2 regions of the Pseudoalteromonas sp. Z1A6 genome follow, and region 1 is predicted to be linked to the other one. Evidence: predicted binding sites of a transcription regulator. Region 1 holds the regulator's gene; the other holds the start of a gene.
What was found. The regulator sigma-54, encoded in region 1, starts transcription at its own class of promoters, with help from an activator protein. The targets are predictions, from matches to a motif close to GTTGGCACGNNNNTNGNNT.
Positions count from the first base shown of each region.

Region 2: fliE (flagellar hook-basal body complex protein FliE) is a predicted target of sigma-54. The motif match lies at 3,358-3,376, and genes of this name have one in related genera.

Region 1 covers NZ_WTKW01000033.1:12,735-17,590, reverse strand. The annotation lists gene mgtE (magnesium transporter) at 1-90, opposite strand, end outside; gene GQR46_RS03825 (HPr family phosphocarrier protein) at 223-495, opposite strand; gene rapZ (RNase adapter RapZ) at 538-1,383, opposite strand; gene ptsN (PTS IIA-like nitrogen regulatory protein PtsN) at 1,403-1,855, opposite strand; gene hpf (ribosome hibernation promoting factor) at 1,860-2,147, opposite strand; gene GQR46_RS03805 (RNA polymerase factor sigma-54) at 2,174-3,673, opposite strand; gene lptB (LPS export ABC transporter ATP-binding protein) at 3,743-4,468, opposite strand; gene lptA (lipopolysaccharide transport periplasmic protein LptA) at 4,465-4,856, opposite strand, start outside.
Region 2 covers NZ_WTKW01000063.1:3,955-8,810, reverse strand. The annotation lists gene fliH (flagellar assembly protein FliH) at 1-213, opposite strand, end outside; gene fliG (flagellar motor switch protein FliG) at 217-1,257, opposite strand; gene fliF (flagellar basal-body MS-ring/collar protein FliF) at 1,250-2,965, opposite strand; gene fliE (flagellar hook-basal body complex protein FliE) at 2,986-3,318, opposite strand; gene GQR46_RS06120 (sigma-54 dependent transcriptional regulator) at 3,475-4,856, opposite strand, start outside.

The DNA.
Region 1 (4,856 bases):
CCTAACTTGAACAAATTGACCACTATTAAGTGACTTAGTCACCTGCTTTAGTTGTTGTAGTGGGTAATCTTGTTCAAAAGCTTCAGGCATTGGCGTCCTTTATAAATTTTTATATTACTTTATGAGGGGAGGTGAGTTAACTGGCGTCACTAACCATATTTATTTTATATATCTGTTTTAGTTGAGGCATTAGTAATGCGAGTGTTGTTTTTATAAAACAGATTACTCTTGTTCATTAAAGCGTTGTGCTATCAATTCTCCAACAGCATGTAAAGCTTGCTCAGAATCAGGGCCTTTACATACAACTTTAACTTCTTTGCCTTGGCTACTTTCAAGTAACATGAGTGCAAGTACGCTATCGCCTGCGGCTTCTTTGTCATCTTGAAATAATGTAATTGTAGCATCAAACTGCACTGCCAATTGGGCAAGTACGGTGGCTGCTCTGGCGTGTAATCCTAATTTGTTTTTTATTAAAAAAGTGTCTTCACAATGCATAAGTTACTCTACCTAAGCTGAACAGGTGATTATTCAGCTATATTATTTTTCTTGTTCGCGATGGCGAATTTTTACATTGGGGTGTGTCATTGCAAAACTTTCACCAATAGTTTGCGCTAAATATACAGAGCGATGTTGACCGCCCGTACACCCAATGGCAATGGTCAAATAACTGCGGTTATTTCTCTCTAAGTGCGGCAACCACGTTTGTACAAATGTTTGAATTTGCCATGTGAACTTTTGCACAATACTATGACTAGCCAAATAATCTTTAACAGGTTGATCTAACCCATTTAAAGGCTTTAATTCAGGCTCCCAATGAGGGTTTGGTAAAAAGCGTGCATCAAATACATAGTCTGCTTCTTTTGGGATACCGTGTTTAAAACCAAACGATTCAAACGTGACAATAAGTTGCTTATCTTTTTTACCTAAAATCTTTTCACGAATAGATTCAGCAAGTTGATGAACGCTTAAATCAGTTGTATCTATCATAAAGTCGGCGCGGGTGATTAATACATCAAGTAATTCTTTTTCTTTTTTGATGGCTAAATCAAGAGGCAACGAGTCAATTGATAGTGGGTGTAATCTACGAGTTTCAGAAAAACGTTTGATCAATGTTTGATCGTCGCTATCTAAATAAAATAACGTAGGTTTTGCAAAGCCAGGCAAGTATTCAAGAATATCGTTAAATTCATCTTGTTGTTTAGGGATGTTACGCACATCAATGCTAACAGCAATTTTATCATAGCTATCAGACACACTGCGAACTAATGAAGGAAGCAAGTTAACTGGAATATTATCTACGCAATAATAACCTAAATCTTCTACAACGCGTAAAGCAACCGACTTTCCAGAACCAGAACGGCCGCTTATGATAATTAACTCCATTTATCACCCTTTAATAAAACTACGATTGATCAACAATAACTTGGTAAAGTTCAGCATCTGATTTTGCACTACGTAACTGCTTACAAAAATCTTTGTTATTGAGTCTATCAGCAATGGTAGCTAGAGTCTTTAAGTGCTGCTGGTTATCTCCATCTGGTACGATGAGTGCGACGAAAATATCAACAGGGCGGTTATCTATAGCATCAAAATTTATTGGCGTTTCGCTAACGAGCACTAAAGCCAAAGGCTCTTCTGCACCGCTCATTCTTCCGTGAGGAATCGCAATGCCACGCCCTATACCTGTACTACCCAATTTCTCTCTACTCATTAAAGCAGTTAGAATGTCTTGTTGCGGTAGGTATGGAAGTTTAGCGTGAGCAAGTTCGCTAATGAACTCTAAAATCCTTTTTTTGCTATTAAAAAGGACCGCAGCTTTGCTGCAGTCCTGGCATATAAGTGAGCTTAATTTCATCATATTAGTGTCGAGCAAGCTTCTCTTTGTGTTTAATTACTTGGCGATCTAGCTTGTCGATCAACGAGTCAATGGCGGCATACATATCTTGATGTTCTGTAGAGGCAAAGAGTTCGGCGCCACTTACGTGTATTGTCGCTTCTGCTTTTTGATTTAGTTTTTCTACATCAAGAATGACATGAACATTATTAATATGATCAGAGTGTCTTTCTAGCTTCGCAAATTTGGTATTAATATAGTCTCTTAGTGAATCGGTTAATTCTACGTGACGACCAGTTAAGTTTAGTTGCATAAGCATTACCCTCTTTTTTTTGCGTCTTAAATCAAACTTTTACGCTGATTTGACGGTGGAATAGCCAGAGATTCGCGGTATTTTGCGATTGTACGTCTCGCTACTTTAATTCCTTGCTCAGCCAATATATCCGCTATTTTGCTATCACTCAATGGTTTTGCTGAGTTTTCTGCTGCGATTAATTTTCGGATAAGCGCACGGATTGCTGTAGATGAACATTCACCACCGTTTTCGGTGCTTACATGGCTTGAGAAAAAATATTTAAGCTCAAATATACCACGGGGTGTGTGCATATACTTTTGGGTTGTTACGCGCGAAATTGTTGATTCGTGCATTTCTACCATTTCAGCAACATCATTTAAAACCATTGGTTTCATGGCTTCAGGACCGTGTTCAAAAAAGCCTTGTTGTTGCTTAACAATACAATTTGTTACTTTTAATAGCGTGTCGTTTCTACTTTCTAAGCTTTTAATAAACCATTTAGCTTCTTGTAAATGCGAGCGAATAAACTGGCTGTCACCACTGGATTTTACAGTGCGAGACATTGCAGCGTATTGGCTATTAACACGAATTTTAGGCATGCTATCTGGGTTTAACTCAACAACCCAGCGGCCTTTAATTTTTTTAACTGACACATCAGGAATAACATACTCAGACTCTTCTCTTACAATAGTATCTGCAGGCTTAGGGCTAAGAGTATGTATTAATGTCATTACTTCTTTAAGCTCTTCTTCTTTGAGCTTAGTCTTCTTCATTAATGTACGATAGTCACGAGCTGCTAATAAATCAATATGCTCGGTTAAAATCATTTTCGTTTCATTAATGTAAGGTGTTTCTTTATCAAACTGGTTAAGTTGAATACATAAACACTCTTGTAAACTACGTGCAGCAATACCGACAGGATCAAACAGTTGGATGCGCTTTAATACTGCTTCAATTTCATCAAGTTCAACTTCGTTATCTTCTTCGTTTTCTTGATTAAAGCTTTCTAAAATTTCTTCGCAGCTTAGTGTTAAAATGCCTGAATCATCGACGGCTTCTACAATAGCAATAGCAATGGCTTCATCGGTAGGGCTAAATGGCGTTAGTTGTAATTGCCACATTAAATACTCATGAAGCGTTTCAGTAGAGGCGCCTTGGTATATTGATTCGTCTTCAGGCATTGGACCTGATGATGCTGCAGGGGCGGCACTCATGTACTCATCCCAACTAACATCCATAGCCATGTCGTCACTTAGCGTGTCTTTTGCAAGTGCTTCACCACTATCTTGTTCGTATTCGCTTGGAGCATCATCGGCAGATGCGCTAACAGTTATGTCATCTGTATCTGCTTTTTGCTCGTTTTTACCTGCAGCGTCTTCGGAATAGTCTGGTTCTTCAACCTCTAATAGCGGGTTGCTGTCGAGAGCTTCTTGTATTTCTTGCTGGAGATCCAATGTACTGAGTTGCAACAAACGAATAGCCTGTTGCAGCTGTGGAGTCATTGTAAGTTGCTGGCCCATGCGCAGCTGTAGTGATTGCCTCATGTATCTCTAACAATCCTTTTATGTTGTTATAATTAATACTAGCAGATGCTTAAAGACATGGCGTAAATGTTACAGCCTAAATTGCTCGCCTAAGTAAACATCGCGTACTGTTTTATCATTTAATACGTGTTCTGGAGTACCTGATGCAATCAGCTCCCCATGAGAAACAATGTAGGCTTTTTCACAAACATCAAGGGTTTCTCTTACGTTATGATCGGTAATTAATACACCAATCCCACGATTTTTAAGATGTTCTATTATTTTCTTTATGTCTAATACCGAAATCGGGTCAACACCTGCAAATGGTTCATCCAGTAATATAAATTTAGGATCTGCTGCCAGCGCACGTGCTATTTCAACACGACGACGTTCGCCACCCGACAATGCCATACCTTGGCTATCACGAATGTGTTGTATGCTAAATTCATCTAATAATTTATCGAGAGTGTCTTCTCTAGCTTGTTTATTTAACTCTTTGCGCGTTTCTAAAATGGCCATTAAGTTTTGATAAACAGTCAGCTTTCTGAATATTGAAGACTCTTGCGGTAAGTAGCCAATGCCTAATCTAGCACGACTATGCATAGGTAAAAGAGTAATATCGTTATCGTCTATCGATATTTTACCTTTGTCGCTAGGTACAAGTCCTACTATCATATAAAACGTGGTAGTTTTACCTGCGCCGTTAGGGCCAAGTAAGCCAACAATACTGCCAGCTTTGACTTCAAGGCCGACGTTTTTTACAACTTCACGGCCTTTATAGCTCTTTGCTAATAGCTCTGCTTTTAATGTGCTCATGGTTGACCTTTGTCGCTTTTTTTACTTTTTTTAGTCTCGATTGGTACTAAAATTGTGTGAACGCGGTCAGTTGAGTTTTCATCTTTTTCGGCACTGATTAGCTGCTGCTCTATATCGTAGGTAATGCTTTTAGCATTTATTTTTTGTCCCGCTTGCGATACTTGTGCATTACCAACAAGCGTTAAAAAACGCTTAGATACATCATAACGTACTTCGTCAGCACTGGCGCTCATAGTCGTGCCATCTGATTGCTTTTCTTCAAAGTGCGCAGGGCTACCTGTAGCAATTAATAATTGTTTATTATCGCCAAGTTCATCGCGTTTATGTACTTCTAAGCGGTCGGCTGTGATACGGCGGTTACCGTGAATAATTTCAACGTTTTTTTCAA
Region 2 (4,856 bases), on a different contig from region 1:
CATGGTAAGCGCAGGGAGTTCTGGTTCTTGTGGCTCATCAATAGGCATTTCTTCGGCTAATTCTTTTTTGTACAACTCACTAAGCGGTGTGCCGTAAGCCGTAGAGCGATTGCCAAAGCTGCTCTCATCTGGTGCTACATCTGGAATAGCCCAGTTTTTTAATAATTCATCTGCTTCATCAGCCCGAAGTGTGCGTCCTTTGAGTTTGCTCATAGTTTACAGGAACTCCTCGCCACCGCCGCCGCCCAGCTGAATTTCACCTGAGTCAGATAAACGACGCGCTGTTGATAAAATCTCTTTTTGCGCCGCTTCTACTTCGCTTATACGTACCGGTGCCATAGCCTCTAAATCATCAGCAAGCATTTCGGCTGCACGCTTAGACATATTGCCCAGTATTTTGTCTTTAAGCGCATCGTCGGTGCCCTTAATTGCTTTCATTAATACGTCTTGTTGTACTTCTCGTAGGATTGCTTGAATACCACGGTCTTCAACATCCATTAAGTTTTCAAACACAAACATAAGATCTTGAATTTGCTGCGACATCTCTTCGTCATGTTCACGAATAGAGTCCATTAACTGCCCTTCTACGTTGGTATCTAGGTAGTTCATAATATCTGCAGCTGCTTTTAAGCCACCCATTTTAGCGGCTTGTGCACCTGCTTGGCCGGCAAATTGTTTTTCCATAATTTCGTTTAGCTCTTGCAGTGCTGCCGGCTGAACTTCTTCAAGGTTTGCAATACGCATGGTTAAATCTAAGCGCACTTTTTCAGGGAACTGAGCAATAATCTCAGCAGACTGCTCTGGCTCTAAGTACGATAATACAATGGTTTGAATTTGTGGATGCTCATTACGAATAATGTTTGCTACCTGCTTAGAGTCCATCCATTTTAATGAATCCAAGCCTTTAGCGCCTGAGCCCATAACAATTTGGTCAATAAGGCTAGCGGCTTTGTCTTCACCAAGTGCTGCAGTAAGCGCTTTTTTAATAAAGTCTTCTGACTGAAAACCAATGGTACTAAAGCTTTGAATTTGTTCTATAAACAAGTTGTGTACAGCGCTAATCTTAGCTTGTGATAAGTCCTGTAACCCAGCCATAGCCATACCCACTTTTTGTACCTGTTTAGGTTCTAAGTGTTTAAGGATTTGCGCGGCATCTTCTTCTGATAAACTCAAAAGTAATATAGCGGCTTTATCTACCCCATCTAGCTTATCAACATCAAAGGCTGGCGGGAGTTGTTTTTGTTCTTGATCAGTCATCTTCTGTTAACCACGCTTTGACTACTTGTGATGATAGTTCTGGTTCGTTAGCTACAAGGGCACGAATTGCTTTAAGTAAATCTTCGTCGCCATGTAAATCCGGTAACTGCAGTGTACCATCACTTGAGAAACCAACCGAAGCAGAATCAAAGTCTTTATTTAGCATATCAAGTGTATTGTCGCCAATATCTACGCCTGAACTTAATGCATCTTCGTCGTATTCTTCTAGTGTATCGTCTGGGTAAATTAAGCGTTTAAGCATTGGTTTTACTACTGCCATTATCAATACAATGATAACTAAGGCGCCTAATACAAGGCGGGCTATTTTCATAAACCAGTCTTGTTCCCACAGTGGCACTTCTATTGCTAAATTTGTTTCTTCACGTACAAACGGCACTGTTACGACTTCAAGTGCATCACCACGTTGCATATCAAAACCTACACCACCTTGTAGTAAGCGACGAATATTTGACAATGCCTCTACCGAACGTGGAGTCATGGTTGTTTCACCGTTTTCTCCCACTTTAGCAATGTAGTCAACAGCAACTGATACGCTTATTCTACGTATTACACCACTTTGCTGGCGCTTATGAGAAATTGTAGTGTCGAGTTCATAATTACGCGTTGCTTCTTTGTGGCTGCGTGTTGGTGATGTAGCTGTGCCTGCACCACCTTGCCCCGCAACCTCAGGAATGTTCGAGTTTAACGGTGGCTGATTTGTAAGCGCACCTGGAATACCAACAGCTAGGCCGCCAATGTTATTTTCTTCAAATGTGGTTTCGCTTCTAACCGCTGGTAGGTCTGGGTTATAACGCTTTTGAGTTTCCTCAATCGAGCTAAAGTCCATACTCAAATCAACTTGAGCGGTATAGTTTGCAAGTCCAACAACCGGTATTAAAATACTGTCTATTTTTTCAAGGTACTCTTGTTCGCGCTTACGTTCTAAATCGTATTCTTTACGAGAGCGTGCTGCTAATGAGCTTTGCGAACCTGAATTTAGTAATCGACCATTTTGATCGGTAACAGTAACTCGCATAGGCTCTAAACCCTGTACTGCCGAGGCAATCATATCAACAACAGAGTCTACTTCTTCACGGTCGAGTGAGCGACCACGCTTAAGCGTTAATACAACAGTTGCTGATGGTTTTTTCTCTCTACGCGCAAATACGTTTTCTTTAGGAATAGCTAACAATACTTTGGCGCGAGTAATGTTGTTAAGTTCTTCAATGGTGCGGGCAAGTTGTTGCTCGCGGCCATGTTTTAGGCGTTCGCGCTCTAAGCGTTGGCTTACACCAAAGCCCATATCTTGCATAATTATATCAGAGCCCGACGCTGGCCCTTGCTCTAACCCTTCGCGGGTCATTAACAATTTAATATTTTGGTATTCGCTTTCATCAACCGATACAACATTACCATCTAGTTGATATTCAATTTGTTGCGCATCTAAAAAGTCGAGCGTTTGAATAAGCTCTTCAGTTTGCATTTTGCCTAACGGGCGCATATCTGGCTGACGAGCCCAAATAATAATAAAAATCGCGATAGCTAAACAAATAGCCAATGCTATAACCAATGTTACTTGGCGCAATACATCAACACCATTTAAAGCACTTAAGTAGCCTGACTTTTGTTCTTGTTGATCATCACCACCACTTTGGTCAATACCGCCACCAGCAAGTGCTAGGTCTGTAGATTGGTTAGATTGCGCCACAATAATTCTCCACTACCTAATTAAACAGGCATGTTCATGATTTCTTTATAAGCTTCAACAAGTTTATTACGAACCTGTACTGTAGCCTCAAAAGCAACTGACGATTTTTGAGAAGCAATCATCGCCTCAGCAAGCGATACACTTCGATCACCCATCTCAACTGCTGTTACTTTTTGAGCGGCATCTTGTTGTAATCCATGCACTGAATTTAGTGCATCACTTAGCATGTCGCCAAACTGGGAAGTAGAAGTAGGTTGAACTTGAGTCGGCAATTTATTTATTTGATTATTACGGCCGGCTTCTAAAGCCATTGATTGCATTTCTTGAAATACAGCACTGTTTTGAATTTTCATAATTTATCTCTGACACGCAGTGAACTCTTACAAGTAATAAAGCACAAAGCATGCCAAATAATTAATCATTAAAATACAATAGGTTAACTTTAATTTGTGTTAGTCAGAGTTTTGACAACCCTAAGTTCGTAGCGCAAACTTAGGGTTTATAGGAGGTTATGCAGGAAGTGAAATACCTAAATCGCGCATTTGCGCTAGTTTATAACGTAAAGTTCGTGGGCTTATGCCCAACGTTTCGGCAACGTCTTTACGCTTGCCTTGGCAACGTGCAAGGGTTTCTAAAATAATGCGATGCTCTTTGTCTTTAAGCTCATCTTTATAGCTACCGGTATCTGCCGCTAGTAAACCTTGCTTAGGCTCATCCTCTGCATGCGATTTTTCATCATAATATGCAGAGCTTAGCGTGCTTTTATCAACGCCTTTATCTGCGTGAGCTAATTCTGTTGGCGATACTGTTTGCGCTGGTGCCAATGATGGCTCCATAACAAAGTTATTAGATACTAAGTTTTCGATAAAAATAGCATGCTCGTTTATTGTATCGCCACTTCGCAATATAAGTGCACGCTGTATAACGTTATCAAGTTCGCGCACATTGCCAGGCCACGCATGAGCCAATAACTTTTGCTCAGCAGCTTTATCTAAATATGCCATGGGCTCTTTGCTTTTACTTATATGGCGCTCAATTAAATGCTTAGCCAATACAATAATATCGCCAGGGCGTTGGCACAACGGTCGCCACATTAGTGGAAAAACATTAAGCCTGTAATATAAATCTTCTCTAAACTGATTTTCAGACACGGCTTCTTTTAAATCACGATTACTGGTTGCCAAAATACGTACATCGAGCTGGATTGTTTTACGACCCCCTAAACGCTCTACTTCACGTTCTTGCAGTACGCGTAACAGCTTTGCTTGTAGCCCTAAGTCCATCTCAGTAATTTCATCAAGTAAAATAGTCCCGCCCTGTGCTTGCTCAAACTTACCCGGACATGCTTGAATCGCCCCCGTAAAAGCCCCTTTTTCATAACCAAATAAAGTGGCTTCGAGCATATTTTCAGGAATAGCCGCGCAGTTAATCGCCACAAATGGCTCATTACATCGGCTCGACTTATCATGAATATAACGAGCGAGTACTTCCTTACCTGAACCACTTGGGCCAAGTACCATTACACTTGCATCAGAGCGTGCTACTTTACTTGCAAGCTCCAATAATTGAATACTAGTTGGGTCGGCAACAATGGGGCCGTCGGTTTCTTTTGCTTTTTCAGGCAAATAACGACTCACCATATTTAACAGCACTTCAGGTGCAAATGGTTTAGCCATGTAGTCAATTGCACCTAGGCGCATGGCTTCTACCGCATCGTCAATTGTGGCGTACGCCGTCATCATCAATACAGGTAAATCAGGGTGGTTTAATTTAATACTGCGTAGTAAATCAAGGCCACTCATTGCGCCCATTTGCACGTCGCTTACAACAAGCGAAAATTGATCTTTTTTAAGCAGTAACATTGCTTGCTCAGCACTGTTAGCTGCAACAC